Regions from separate parts of the Specibacter sp. RAF43 genome, predicted to be linked through region 1. Evidence: riboswitches for the same ligand, from Rfam matches in the RefSeq annotation. Region 1 holds a riboswitch; each other region holds the start of a gene.
The links. A riboswitch is a leader RNA that binds a small molecule or an ion and turns the genes downstream of it on or off. The one in region 1 is predicted to bind S-adenosylmethionine.
Positions count from the first base shown of each region.

Region 1 (4,429 bases):
CAAGAGACCACCAAGATGTCCGGCATCGTCATGCTCGCCTACACGGTCATGATCTCGGCAACGTCCACGGGCGCCTACGCCACCATCTTCGTGGTGCTCTTCGGCTGGGACCGCTGGCTGGCAATCGCCGTCGGCGGCGCAATCGTCCTGGTGTATTCCACGATCGGTGGCATGTGGTCCATCACGCTCGCGGACCAGGTTCAGTTCATCATCAAGACCGTCGGCGTCTTCTTGCTCATGCTCCCGTTCGCCTGGAATGCGGCCGGAGGCCTGGCCGGCATCCAGAGCCGCGTCGACTCCACGTTCTTCCAGTGGGACGGCATTGGCGCCCAGACCATCATCACGTACTTCGTCATCTACACCCTGGGCCTGCTGATCGGCCAGGACATCTGGCAGCGCGTCTTTACCGCCAAGACCCCCACCGTCGCCCGCTGGGGCGGCGCAACGGCCGGCATCTACTGCATCCTGTACGGCGTGGCCGGGGCAATGATCGGCCTGGCCGCCCGCGTGGCCCTGCCGCAAATTGACGTTGCCACGCTCGGCAAGGACGTCGTGTACGCCGAGGTCGCCACCAACCTGCTGCCCATCGGCATTGGCGGCATCGTCATGGCCGCCGCCGTCGCGGCCATGATGTCCACCGCCTCCGGCGCCCTGATTGCCGCCGCCACGGTGGCCCGCAAGGACGTTGTGCCCTTCGTGGCCAGCTGGTTCGGCAAGACGATTGACACCTCCGACACCTCCAACCCCGAGCATGACATCAACGCCAACCGCTGGTACGTGTTGGGCCTGGGCGTGCTGGTGGTGCTGATCTCCATCCTGGTCAATGACGTCGTCTTTGCCCTGACCATCGCCTACGACATCCTGGTGGGCGGCCTGCTCGTGGCCATCATCGGCGGCCTGGCGTGGAAGCGCGGCACCGGCCTCGGCGCGGCCTGGTCCATGGCCGTTGGCTGCGCCCTGACGCTGATCCTGCTGGTCCTGTACGCCACGGGCCTGATCCCCAGCGCCGACGGCATCTACGCGAACGAGCCCATCTACTACGGCCTCATCGCCTCCCTGGTGGTCTACGTGGCCGTTTCCCTGGCCACCCCGCGCACCCCGGCCCACATCCGCCAGGCCTGGGACGACCGCATCGCCGCGGCCGCCACGGACTCCAACGACGACGACGTCGAGGCGGCCCTGTCCGCTGCCAAGGCAGGGTCCCGGTTTATTACGTCACCGGCCGCCGTCGCACGTTAACCCGGTAGCCTTGTAGCCAGCTTCAAGAGATGCGGCGCCAAGCTCCGACTGGCCGCACGCCAACCCCATGTTCACAGGGTGGCTCGGATGAGGAAGCGGCCCGCGGCTAACCAGTGGCGGGCAAGAGCACTCACAAAGGCGTACGCCATGACCGTTGCATCAGCCAACCCCACCGCCCGAACCGCCGCACCGAAACGCCCCGCCAGCATTCCCGTGCTGCCCGTCGTGGACGTCAACCTCGGCACCGTTTCATTCTTCACCCCGTCCGGGCACCGCCTGTACTGGTCCGCCGAGCCGGCGGAGCTGATCGCGGCGCTCGCCCAGGCCGTGCGCCCCGCCCAATGGGTCCCGGAAATCGGCACCCTTGTGGTCACGGTGGCGCAGACGGGGGTCCGATCCGGCCGCGGCCTGGGCTTCCGGCTCGCGGCGCACTAGGGCCGCGCCGGGGCTCGCGCCGAGGTAGCCGGTCCGCGCCGAGGCGGAACCAAAGGTGGGCGAGTCTCGGCGGTCTTCCACTGACTCGGCGGGCGCCCCCAGCGTTACTCGATGGTGGCGATGACGGCGCCCTGCGCCACCTCGTCGCCCTCGTCCACGGCAAGGCGGACCACACCGGCCACGGGCGCGTAGATTTCGGCGTCGACCTTGTTGATCGAGACCTCGGCCAGCAGGTGCCTCGCCTCCACCTTTTCGCCGTCCACGACATACCAGGTGGCCACCACGCCGGGCTCGGACGCGTCCCCGGTCATCATCGGAAACAGGACTTCACGCATGCAGGTACCACCGTCCAAATCGCGGTCGCAGTCCGTGCGGCCATTGGCAACACAGCCTATTCGAGTTCCCGCGCGTACAGAAATGGGCACCCCGGCACACACCGAACTTAGCCGCATCGACGCTGCCGCCGCGCAGTGACGCTGCGGAACCACTCAAACGCTGGCGGGCGGCAGCGCTCATGCGGGGCGGCAGCGCCCGTGCGGAGCAACAGCGCCCCGGCAACCGCCCCGGCACCCCGCCCGGTTCCGGTGTGCCGAAACTATTTTGCCCGGTTTACCGGCCGGAAATCCGCGGGAATCCGCGCTAGAGTGGGGGCGACTTGAGGAGTATGAGCCGTGCCTGAACGCACCCCCACGCCCGCGGAAATCAAGCGCTGGCGGCAATACCTGGCCGATGAACGGGCCGAGGCAGCCGTATACCGGGACCTGGCCAAGCGCCGCGACGGCGAGGAACGCACCATCCTGCTGGCGCTGGCCGAGGCCGAGGGCCGCCACGCCAAGCACTGGACCGAGCTGCTCGGCGAGCACGCCCTGACCACGGCGCGGGCGTCCCTGCACAACCGATTCCTGGGGTTCCTGGCCCGGAGCTTCGGCTCCGTGTTCGTGCTGGCCCTGGCCCAGCGCTCCGAATCCCGGTCCCCCTACGCCAGCGACACCGATGCCACCCGGGCCATGGCCGCGGATGAGGCCATCCATGAGGAGGTGGTCCGCGGCCTGGCCACGCGCGGGCGCAACCGGCTTTCCGGGTCCTTCCGGGCCGCCGTGTTTGGCGCCAACGACGGCCTGGTCAGCAACCTGTCCCTTGTCATGGGCATGGCGGCCACCGGGGTGGGCAGCCAGGTCGTGCTCTTTAGCGGCATCGCCGGACTGCTGGCGGGCGCCCTGTCCATGGGCGCCGGGGAATACGTCTCCGTGCGGTCCCAGCGCGAACTCCTGGACGCCTCCACACCCACCCAGGTGACCCTGTCGGCGGCGCCCTCGCTGGACTTGAAGGACAATGAGCTGGTGCTGGTGTACCTGGCCCGCGGCATGTCCCGCGAAGCCGCCGAACACCGGGCCGCCGAACGCATGGGCCAGTTCACCTGCGACTGCGACCCCAGCCTGTCCCTGCGCCCGGACAAATTTGAGACCAGCAACGCCCACGAGACCCTGGGCACCGCCTGGGGCGCGGCCGGCTCCAGCTTTTGTTTCTTTGCCTCCGGTGCGATCGTCCCGATCCTGCCGTTCCTGTTCGGCATGACGGGGGCGGGTGCGCTGGTGCTGGCGTGTGCCCTCGTGGGCCTGACGCTCCTGGCCACCGGCGGCGTGGTCGGCGTGCTCTCCGGGGCCTCCCCGCTGTGGCGCGGGCTGCGCCAGCTGGGCATCGGCCTCGGTGCCGCGGCCGCCACGTACCTGCTCGGCCTGGCGTTCGGCGGGGTGGTCGGCTAGCGACCTCCCCGGCGCGCCCGGTCAGGCTTCACCGCAACCACCGGGCAGTCGGCGTTGAGCAGGATTTCCTGGGCGGTGCTGCCAAAGAGCATCTTGCCCACCGGCGAGCGGCGCCGCAGCCCAATCACGATCAGCGAGGCCGCATCGGCGGCGGCAATGCTGAGCAGTTCCTCGGCCGGCGAGTGGCTGCGCTGCGGCTGCCGGATCTCATTGTCGACGCCGGCATTCTCCAGTTGCGTCCGGACCCGGGCCAGGGCCGTCGCGGCGGCGAGGGCGGGATCCCCCGCGACGGCGTCGCCGGCGGACGCGTTGACGACGATCAGCCGCTCCCCGCGCAGGCTGGCCTCGTGGATGCCCCGTTCCAGGGCGGCCTCCCCGACCCGGGTGGGCACGTAGCCCACGATGACAGGCATCAGGGTCGCCTTTCGCCCGCAACCCCCACAGCCGCGGGCACCCGGCCGGCGCCCGCGCCGGTCACTGCCGCCCGCCCACCAGGGCCGATGCCGCGCCGCTCTTCGAGGCGGCCCGCATGCTCACGCCGGCATCGGGGAAGCCCGCGATCTCCACCCGCCCGTGCCGGTGCACCTCGGTCACCGTCTCCGCGGTGTGCCGGGCAATCTCCTCCAGCGTGGTGACCCACATGCCGTCCAGGGAGCGCACCCGCTCGATGAGCTGTTCCAGCGCCACGGCCTTGGACGGGCGGCCGGAGATGAAGGGGTGGTTCGTCAGCACAAAACAGCTGCCCTGTTGGTGGTGGGCCTGGGCCTCCAGGGTCCACATCTCCAGCACCTTCGCCGGGCTCTCGATGACCCCGCTGCCGGTCACGCCCGGATAGAACGCATACTGTTCCCAGTCGTCCAGGGCCCAATCCACGGGAATTTCCACGATGTCCCGCGAGTCCCCCTCCGCCACGGCAAATCGGTAGGGGGCGTCGCCGTCCAGCAGGGACGAGTCGTAGAGGAAGCCGCGGTCCGCGAGCAGCTGGGGGGTGT
Region 1 covers NZ_JBFREA010000001.1:194,171-198,599, reverse strand. Annotated here, with positions in the region: gene AB4Y80_RS00880 (sodium:solute symporter) at 1-1,239, shown strand, start outside; SAM riboswitch class IV at 1,260-1,372, shown strand; gene AB4Y80_RS00875 (hypothetical protein) at 1,387-1,674, shown strand; gene AB4Y80_RS00870 (biotin/lipoyl-containing protein) at 1,779-2,009, opposite strand; gene AB4Y80_RS00865 (VIT1/CCC1 transporter family protein) at 2,346-3,437, shown strand; gene AB4Y80_RS00860 (universal stress protein) at 3,434-3,850, opposite strand; gene AB4Y80_RS00855 (polysaccharide deacetylase family protein) at 3,912-4,429, opposite strand, start outside.

Region 2 (4,429 bases), on a different contig from region 1:
TTCGTGTTTTGTTGCCACACCACGCCCTTGAAGAGGTTGGCCGGGTACAGCACGTTCTTGGACTTCAGGGAGAGCTCCCCGGGCAGGAACGGGTACTTGTGCTGGTAGCCGGTGCACAGTACGACGGCGTCAAAGTCGCCCCGCGTGCCGTCACTGAAGTGGGCGCAGGTCCCGTCAAAGTGCGTGACGAGCGGACGCTCGACCGTGTTCTCCGGCCAGTCAAAGCCCATGGGGGCGCTGCGGTAGCTGAAGGTGACGGACCGGGCACCCATCTTGTGGGCCTGCATGCCGATGTCCTCGGCGGAGTAGCTGCTGCCGATCAACAACACCCTCTTGCCGGCGAAGCGCTCCGCGCCGCGGAAGTCATGGGCGTGCAGGACCTCGCCGGGGAAGCCGGCGATCCCGTCAAAGGCGGGGGCTGCGGGGACGGAGAAGTGGCCGGTGGCGACCACCAACTTATCGAAAACGTGGGTTTGGGTGGTGCCGGTGGGCAGGTCCTCCACGGTCAGGGTGAATTCCTGGGTGCCCTCGTCGTAGCTGACGAAGCGGGCCGCGGTGTTGAACGTGACGTACTTGCGCACGTCGGACTTTTCCACGCGACCCTTGATGTAGTCGAAGAGGACCGCGCGAGGCGGGAAGGAGGAGATGGGGCGGCCAAAGTGCTCGTCAAAGGAGTAGTCGGAAAATTCCAGGCATTCCTTGGGCCCGTTGGACCACAGGTGGCGGTACATGCTCGAATGGACGGGTTCGCCGTGGGCATCCAGTCCGGTGCGCCAGCTGCTGTTCCACTGTCCGCCCCAGTCGTCCTGCTTCTCAAAGCACATGATTTCCGGAATTTCCGCACCTTTTTGGCGGGCCGATTCGAACGCCCGCAGTTGTGCCATGCCGCTGGGGCCTGCACCAATGATTCCGACTCGCAATTTCATGCTGTGCTCCTCATTCACTGGATCTTCACCGGTCCGTTGTGACGCTGACGAGTCCACGCTCCGGATAGGCCGGTGGCCGAAGGCGGCGCACCGTGGCGGAGCAACAAGCGCAGGGTGCGCGGCGGCAGATCTTTCTGCGGCGGTGGTGCGGGCGGCATGGGCCGCCCGGGGCCCGGGCATCAATCCCACGACGGGAGACAGGGCCCTGTTCGGGACGTTGGCGTGGCGCGAACATCCCGGACTCGAAAGCAGGGCGCCGTAGATCCGAAGGCGGCGCCCCTGCTACCCATTGCAACATTTTAGGTATCTTAAGTCAAAGTCAATCGACCCTTAAGGTGAGCTAACTCATTGCGCGGACCTTCCCGCCACGGAGGCCGGGGATCTGCGCCTCAAGACGTGAATCGGGGGTGCCTTGTCGCGAAACCGGGGCCACCGCGCAAAATACCGCGGGGACATACCGGTCTCGCGCGTTGGTCCCGGTTTCGCGGAGCGGGCTACAGCTCGGTGACCTGCCCCCGGCTGACCTCCCAGCGGGTGTCGAGGCGGACATTTTCCAGCAGGCGGCGGTCGTGGGAGACCAGCAGCAGCGTGCCTTCGTAGCTGTCCAGCGCCTCCTCCAGCTGCTCGATCGCCGGCAGGTCCAGATGGTTCGTTGGCTCGTCGAGCACCAGCACATTGACGCCGCGGGCCTGCAGCAGCGCCAGCGAGGCGCGTGTGCGCTCACCCGGGGACAGGCTGCCCACGGCGCTGGTGACCTGGTCGGCCTTGAGCCCGAACTTGGCCAGGAGTGTGCGGACCTCGCCCTGGTTCAGTTCCGGCACCAGGGCCTCAAACGCCGCCCCCAGCGGAACGTTCTCCGGGAACTGGCTGCGCGCCTGGTCAATCTCGCCGACGGCGACGCTGGCACCCAGGGAGGCGACGCCGTCGTCCGGGGCTGTGCGGCCCAGCAGCAGCCGCAGCAGCGTGGACTTGCCGGCGCCGTTGGGACCGGTGATGCCGATGCGCTCCCCGGCGTTGACCTGCACCGAGACCGGTCCGAGCGTGAAGCCGCCCTGGGTGAGCGTGGCGGCGTTCAGCGTGGCGACCACGGAGCTGGACCGCGGCGCGGCGCCGATGCGCAGGTGCAGTGTCCACTCCTTGCGCGGCTCCTCCACCTCGTCCAACCGGGCGATCCGCGACTCCATCTGGCGCACCTTTTGGGCCTGCTTTTCGGAGGATTCCATGCTGGCCCGGCGGCGGATCTTGTCATTGTCCGGGCTCTTTTTCATGGCGTTCCGCACGCCTTGCGAGCTCCATTCGCGCTGGACGCGGGCACGCGAGACCAGGTCGGCCTTCCTGCCCGCGAATTCGTCGTACGCCTCGCGGGCATGCCGCCTAGCCACGGCGCGCTCCTCCAGGAACGCGTCGTAGCCGCCGTCGTACACGGCCACCTTGTTCTGGGCCAGGTCAAGTTCCACGACGGAGGTGATGCAGCGGGCCAGGAATTCGCGATCGTGCGAGACCAGCACCACCCCGCCGCGCAGGCCGGTCACGAACTCCTCCAGCCTGGCCAGCCCGGCGAGGTCAAGGTCATTGGTGGGTTCATCCAGGAGGACGACGTCGAAGCGGCTCAGCAGGAGCGCGGCCAACGCTACCCGGGCGGCCTGCCCGCCGGAGAGGCCCGTCATGAGGGTGTTCTCCCCAACCTCGAGCCCGAGACCGGCCAGGGTTTCCGGGAGTCTTTCGTCCAGATCGGCGGCGCCGCACGCGAGCCAGCGGTCCAGGGCGTCGGCGTACCGGTCGTCGTCGGCCGCATTGCCCGAACCCAGGGCCGCCGCACAGGATTCCATCGCCACGGTGGCGGCCGTGCACCCGGTCCGCCGGCCGATGTACGCGGCGACCGTTTCGCCCTCGATGCGTTCGTGCTCCTGCGGGAGCCAGCCGATGAAGGCGTCCCGCGGCGCGGTGCTCACGGTGCCGGCCTGGGGCGTGTCGGCCCCGGCGAGCAGCTTGAGCAGGGTGGATTTGCCGGCCCCGTTGGCGCCCACCACGCCCACCACGTCCCCGGGGGAGACGGTGAGGTTGAGGTTGGCGAACAAGGTGCGGTGGGCGTGGCCTCCGGAGAGGTCCTTGGCCACGAGCGTAGCGGTCATGAGTCCATTTTAGGAGGCGAACGCGCCCGGGCCGACCGGGCCGGCGTCGCCCATGTTGCCCCGCATGACGTGAGCCTTGAACCGCCCCGCTCCCGGACGCCACACTTGAGAGCAGAATCAAGAGTCCCAACCTCAAGGCCCTGGCCGGTTGGGCGGCAACCCTCATCACCATAGTGGGGTGCCCCAGGTGACGATTCGACGCCCGTCCGGCGCTGGACCGGGGGCGTAAGTATGGCGCGGCGCACGGCGCGCGCCCTCACCGTGAAGGAACACGATGTCTGAATCAACCCTTGCAGCGACCCCGGCCGACCTTGCCGCGGACCGCTCCGCCCGGCTCGCCGAGGCCGGCGCCTTCTGGACGCAGCGGATCACCCAGGATGCACAGAACGCCAGGCTGACCTATAAGGCGGCCGGCGTGGCCGTCGGATCCGTCGCCACCCGGATCAGTGCCGGCAAGCACCAGTTCACGGTGGATGAGCCCGCCGGTCTGGCCGGCGACGACGCGGCCGCCAGTCCCGTCGAATATGCCCTGGGCGCGCTCATCGCCTGCCAGGTGGTGGTGTACCGGCTGTACGCCGACCAGCTGGGCATCGTCGTCGACGACCTCACGATCGAGGCCGAAGGGGACCTGGACGTCCGCGGGCTCTTTGGCATCGACCCCTCGGTGCGTCCTGGATTCCAGGACGTCCGCCTGAGCGTGAAGATCTCCGGCCCGGAGTCCCAGGAACGCTACGAGGAACTGCGCCGCACGGTCGAATCCCGCTGCCCCGTGCTGGACCTGTTTGCCAACCTGACCCCGGTCAGCGCGGTCCTCACCAAGGTCTAGCCGGCCCGCTTGAGCGCGGCCGCCCCGCTTGGACGCTGCCTTCCCGCTCCTGCGCTGTTGCCCGACAGCGCTTGAGCGGGACGGCAGCGTTTTTGCCGTGGAGGTTGCTTACGCCTCGGCCGAACTCCCCAGCGACAGCCAGTTTTCCCGGCAGGCCAGTGCCGCGCCTTCGGCGTCGCCCAGACCGGCCAGCCGGATGATCTCGGCGTGTACCGTGACCGAATGCCGGGCCGAATGCGAGCCGAACCGCTGCCGTTCCACGCGCCGCAGCAACGGCAGGGCCTGTTCCAGGACGTCCGGGATCATGTCGTTGCCGCAGGCGTCGATGAAGACCGCGTGAAAGTCGTCGTCCGCGGCCAGGGCGCGCTCGACGTTGTCGTGCTCGAGGGCCGTCGCGAACCGGCCGTTGGCCGCCGTCATGGCCGCCAGGTGATCGCCCGTGGCGGCCGGGACGGCGAGCCGGGCCGCGAGTTCATGCATGGCGGCGACAACCTGCTGGGCGCCGATGGTGGAGGCCGGGTCGAGCGGCGCGACGATGGTGGCCC
Region 2 covers NZ_JBFREA010000016.1:16,331-20,759, reverse strand. Annotated here, with positions in the region: gene AB4Y80_RS10500 (FAD-dependent oxidoreductase) at 1-926, opposite strand, end outside; gene AB4Y80_RS10495 (ABC-F family ATP-binding cassette domain-containing protein) at 1,421-3,058, opposite strand; SAM riboswitch class IV at 3,174-3,296, shown strand; gene AB4Y80_RS10490 (OsmC family protein) at 3,333-3,884, shown strand; gene AB4Y80_RS10485 (GntR family transcriptional regulator) at 3,993-4,429, opposite strand, start outside.
Region 2: linked by a shared signal. The riboswitch ahead of AB4Y80_RS10490 (OsmC family protein) and the one ahead of AB4Y80_RS00875 (hypothetical protein) in region 1 are both predicted to bind S-adenosylmethionine.

Region 3 (4,429 bases), on a different contig from region 1:
CGGCAGCGCCCAAGCGGGTAAGCAGCGCCGAAGCGGGAAAGCGGCGCCCAAGCGCCGCCGTCCACAGCCCCAGGGGCTAGGCTCAATCCATGGCCCACGTAAACGACCCCGCTGTTGTCCGCCGACTCCTCACCACCCCCGCCCGGTGGGCCGTGGTTGGCCTGTCCACCAATCCCCTGCGCGCCGCCCTGGATGTGTCCTCCTACCTGCACAGGCACCTGGGCCAGGAGATCATTCCGGTCAACCTGAAGGGCGAGGACGTCCACGGCGCACAGGGCTACAAGACCCTGGCGGAGATCCCGGGAAACATTGATGTCGTTGACTGTTTCGTGAATTCGACAAAGGTAGGATCGGTGGTGGATCAGGCGATCGCGGTTGGTGCCAAGGCCGTCTGGCTGCAACTGGGCGTCGTGGACGAGGCCGCCGCCCGGCGTGCGGCCGACGCCGGCCTGGACGTCGTGATGAATACCTGCCCCAAGATCGAAGCGCCCGCTCTCGGCCTCTAGCCCCCAGTGGAAGGTCCGCATGCCCCGCCACCTGCACAATCCGGCTGCCGCCCGCCGCTGGCTGGCCGCGGTCATCATTGCCGTGGTGGTTGCCGGCGCTGTCGTCGGGGGACTGTGGTGGACCGGCTCCAGGGGGACGACGACGGCCGCAACGGACACGTCCGCCCTGCCTTCAGCGCCGGGCCCGTCGGCAAGCACCTCCGCCAGTGCCGGGCCGGCGAGTCCAACGGGACAAACGTCGTCGCCCGCCCCGGCGGCCGCCACCGCCCCGGCGACCACCCCGGCCCCGGACCCGAAGACCGGCCGCGTCAGCACCCTCGGCGGGCTGGTCCCGGACTTTGCCCTGCCACCGATTGAAAACGGCCTGGCCCCGGTCCTGACCAGGATTCCCACCAAGCAGAAAGTGGTGTTCCTGACCATCGATGACGGAGCCATCAAGCGCGCATCGGACTTGGCCCTGCTGGAAAAGAACGGCATCAAGGCCTCCCTGTTCCTGGCCCACACGTTCATCGCCGGCCATGCCGACTTTTACCAGGGCTACCTGGCGGCCGGGCACCTGGTGGAGAACCACTCGATGACCCACGACCTGGGCTTCATCCACCTGGGCTACGCGCAGCAAAAGGCCGAAATCTGCCAGATGGCCGACTTCGAGGAAGCACACTTTGGCCGGCGCCCCGTGTTTTTCCGCCCCCCGGGCGGCCCCTACACCGACTCCGTCCGCAAGGCCGTGGCCGACTGCGGCCTGGCGGCCGTCGTGGACTGGGAGGCGAAGGCCAACGCCAAGTCGATGCAGTACCAGGTGGGCCAGGCGCTGCGCCCGGGGGACATCGTGCTGATGCACTTCCGGCCCGAATTCCCGCAAGACCTGGCGGCCTTCGTCAAGGCCCAGAAGGCGGCGGGGTTGAAGGTGGTCCTGCTGGAGGATTACCTGGGCGTGAAGTAGCCCCGCATCGGGCGGCGCCCCGGTAACGTTGATGCCATGACACGGATTGTCTATTACACCGCAAGCACCATGAACGGCTTCCTGGCCGATCCCGAGAACTCGCTGGCATGGCTCTTTGCCGTGGACACCACGGAGGCGCCGGACCTGGCCGGGCTCATGGACGGCATGGGCGTGTTTGTCGAAGGCTCCACCACCTATGAGTGGGTGCTCCGGGAGGAAAAGCTGCTGGAGAACCCGGCCAAGTGGCGGCAATTCTACGGCGAGAAACCCACCTATGTCTTCACCAGCCGCCAGCTGCCGGTGCCCGACGGCGCCGACGTCCGGTTTGTCAGCGGTTCCGTCAAAAACGTCCTGCCGGACATCGTCGCCGCGGCCGGGGAGAAGGACGTGTGGGTGGTGGGCGGCGGCGACCTCGCCGGCCAGTTCCTGGACATCGACGCACTGGATGAAATCACCGTATCCATCGCACCGGCGCTCCTGGCCGGAGGCGCGCCACTGCTGCCGCGCATCGTCGGCCCCGACCGACTGGTGCTGCGCAGCGCCCTCCAACAGGGCCAATTCGCGACCCTGAGCTACGGGGTCCGGAAAACGGACGCCGGGACCGTGACCGGCTCCGGCGCGGAGCCGGCATGAACCTCACGGGCGCCGGACTCCGTGCGGCCGCGCTGAAACTGCCCGGCGCCTACGAGGACTACCCGTTCGGCCCGGAGACGGCCGTGTTTAAGGTGCTCGCGCCCAGCGGCTCCGCCCAAAGGGTGGGCAAGATGTTCGCCATCGCCAACCTGAACCGCCCGGGCCTGTCGGTGGGCCTTAAGTGCGACCCCGAGCTGGCGCCGCAGCTTCGCCTGGCCAACCCCGCCATCACGCCCGGCTACCACCTGAACAAACGGCACTGGAACTCCGTGGACTGTACCCGCCTGGAGGCCCGGACGGTGCTGGACATGCTGGAGGATTCCTACGACCTGGTGGTGGCCGGACTGCCCAGGCAGCAACAAGACGCCTTGAAATGGAGTGCGCGTGCCACTGAAGACTGAACGGGGCGGCCTGAACTACCCGCAGCTGGGCCGCACGCGCATCCTGGCGGGCGAACCGACGGGTGCCGGAAACTGGCCGGACGGCTTTGACCACGTGGACCTGCAGATTCGCGTGGGCACCGGGGACGCCGACTTCACGGCGCTGGCCGACGGCATCATGACCTGGCAAATTCAGCGCCGCGCGGGGCTGCGCGTTTCGGCGCCGCCGCGCGCCGCCGTGGGCGCCGTGATCGTGAGCGGCTTCGGCGTCGGAAATCTGCGCGTGCCCATCCCGTGCGAGGTCGTGTGGGCGGAGGAACCGACGGGGATCGTGCGCACGGACGGTCTGGAGGTGGAGCTGGCCGGCTTCGGCTACGGCACACTGCCGGGACACCCCGCGCTCGGCGAGGAGTCGTTCATCGCCATGAAAACGCCCGACGGCGGCGTGTACTTCCGCCTGTTGGCCTTCAGCAAACCCTCGCGCCTGATCTTCAAGCTGGGCTCCCCGGTCACCAGGTTCACCCAGCGCGGGGTCACCAGGAGCTACATGCGGGCCGCCCGCTCCCTCGTCGCGAAGCTCGTCTAAAAACGTCATTTCGACCTCTTTCTTCACATTTGTTGTTCATGCGCCGCGGACGTGTGGATACTTGAGCCAAGATCATGAGTCCCGATGACAAGCCCTGGCTCGTCGGGCGGCAACCCTCTTCCGTAGCGGGGTGCCCCAGGTGATGATCTGGTTGTCCGGCCATGCCGGACGGCAAGTACGGCGCCACCGACGGCGTCCCAACCGTGAAAGGCGCCCAGCACAAATTGCATGCCCGCAGGGGACCGGTGTCCCCAACCGCGGCACCCCGCGGAGTTGCCCCCCAGCCCATCCCGCGCAGCCGGAATCCCCCGCCGCGTGCGGCTCGGTCATGCCCGCGGCCGCATTCAATTCCATTGACCCGTTCCAGGAGTACCCATGAGCATCCCCCAGAGCACCTATGAGAGCACCATAGAGAGCACCATCGGAGGGTCGGCCTTTTCCGCTGCCGCCTCAATCTACCGGCCCATATTCGACCGGATCGCCGCCGGGGCCGCCGTGCGCGAACGCGAGCGCACCCTGCCGTTTGAGCAGATCGGCTGGCTCCGGGACGCAGGCTTCGGCGGGGCCCGGATCCCCGCCGAACTGGGCGGCAACGGCCTAAGCTGGGAGGAATTCACCGCCCTGCTGATCGAGCTGGCCGCCGCGGACAGCAACGTCCCGCAGGCCCTGCGCGCCCATATTGCCCTGGTCGAGGAACACCTCTACCACCACACCGTCGACGCCGGTCGCGCACCGTGGCTGCGCCGGTTCGCCGCCGGGGAGATCGCCGGCAGCGCCTGGACGGAGCCGGGCGCGGGCGGCACCGCGACCACGCTGGATGATTCAAGCGGCACCCCGCTGCTGACCGGGCGCAAGTTCTACACCACCGGCACCATCTTCGCCGACTGGGTGGACGTCACGGCTCGGCGCCCGGACGGGTCCGAGGTTTCCGTGGTCGTCTCCACCCGGGCGCCGGGCGTGGAAACCCTCGACGACTGGGACGGATTTGGTCAGCGCCTGACCGGAAGCGGCACCACCACCTTCCACAACACCCCGGTGGACCCGGCCAACGTCTCCGACTTCGCCGACCGCTTCCCGTACCAAACGGCCGTCTACCAGCACCTGCTGCTGATCACCCTCGCCGGAATCGGGCGCGCGGTGGTGGCGGACGCCGCCGAACAGGTCCGCGGCCGGACCCGCGTGTTCGGCCACGGCAACGCCCCGCTGGTGCGCGAGGATCCGCAGATCCTGCAGATCGTGGGCGAGATCAGCGCCAAGGCGTATGTCGCCGAGGCCGCCACGCTGCGCGTCGCCCGGTCCCTGGACAACGTGTACGCGGCCAGGCACCTGGACGCGGACGCGGAGCGGACGGCGAACATCGCCGTCGAACTGGAATCCGGGC
Region 3 covers NZ_JBFREA010000006.1:17,966-22,394, reverse strand. Annotated here, with positions in the region: gene AB4Y80_RS04945 (CoA-binding protein) at 90-506, shown strand; gene AB4Y80_RS04940 (polysaccharide deacetylase family protein) at 526-1,449, shown strand; gene AB4Y80_RS04935 (dihydrofolate reductase family protein) at 1,486-2,082, shown strand; gene AB4Y80_RS04930 (MmcQ/YjbR family DNA-binding protein) at 2,079-2,483, shown strand; gene AB4Y80_RS04925 (DUF1990 family protein) at 2,467-3,048, shown strand; SAM riboswitch class IV at 3,119-3,232, shown strand; gene AB4Y80_RS04920 (acyl-CoA dehydrogenase family protein) at 3,424-4,429, shown strand, end outside.
Region 3: linked by a shared signal. The riboswitch ahead of AB4Y80_RS04920 (acyl-CoA dehydrogenase family protein) and the one ahead of AB4Y80_RS00875 (hypothetical protein) in region 1 are both predicted to bind S-adenosylmethionine.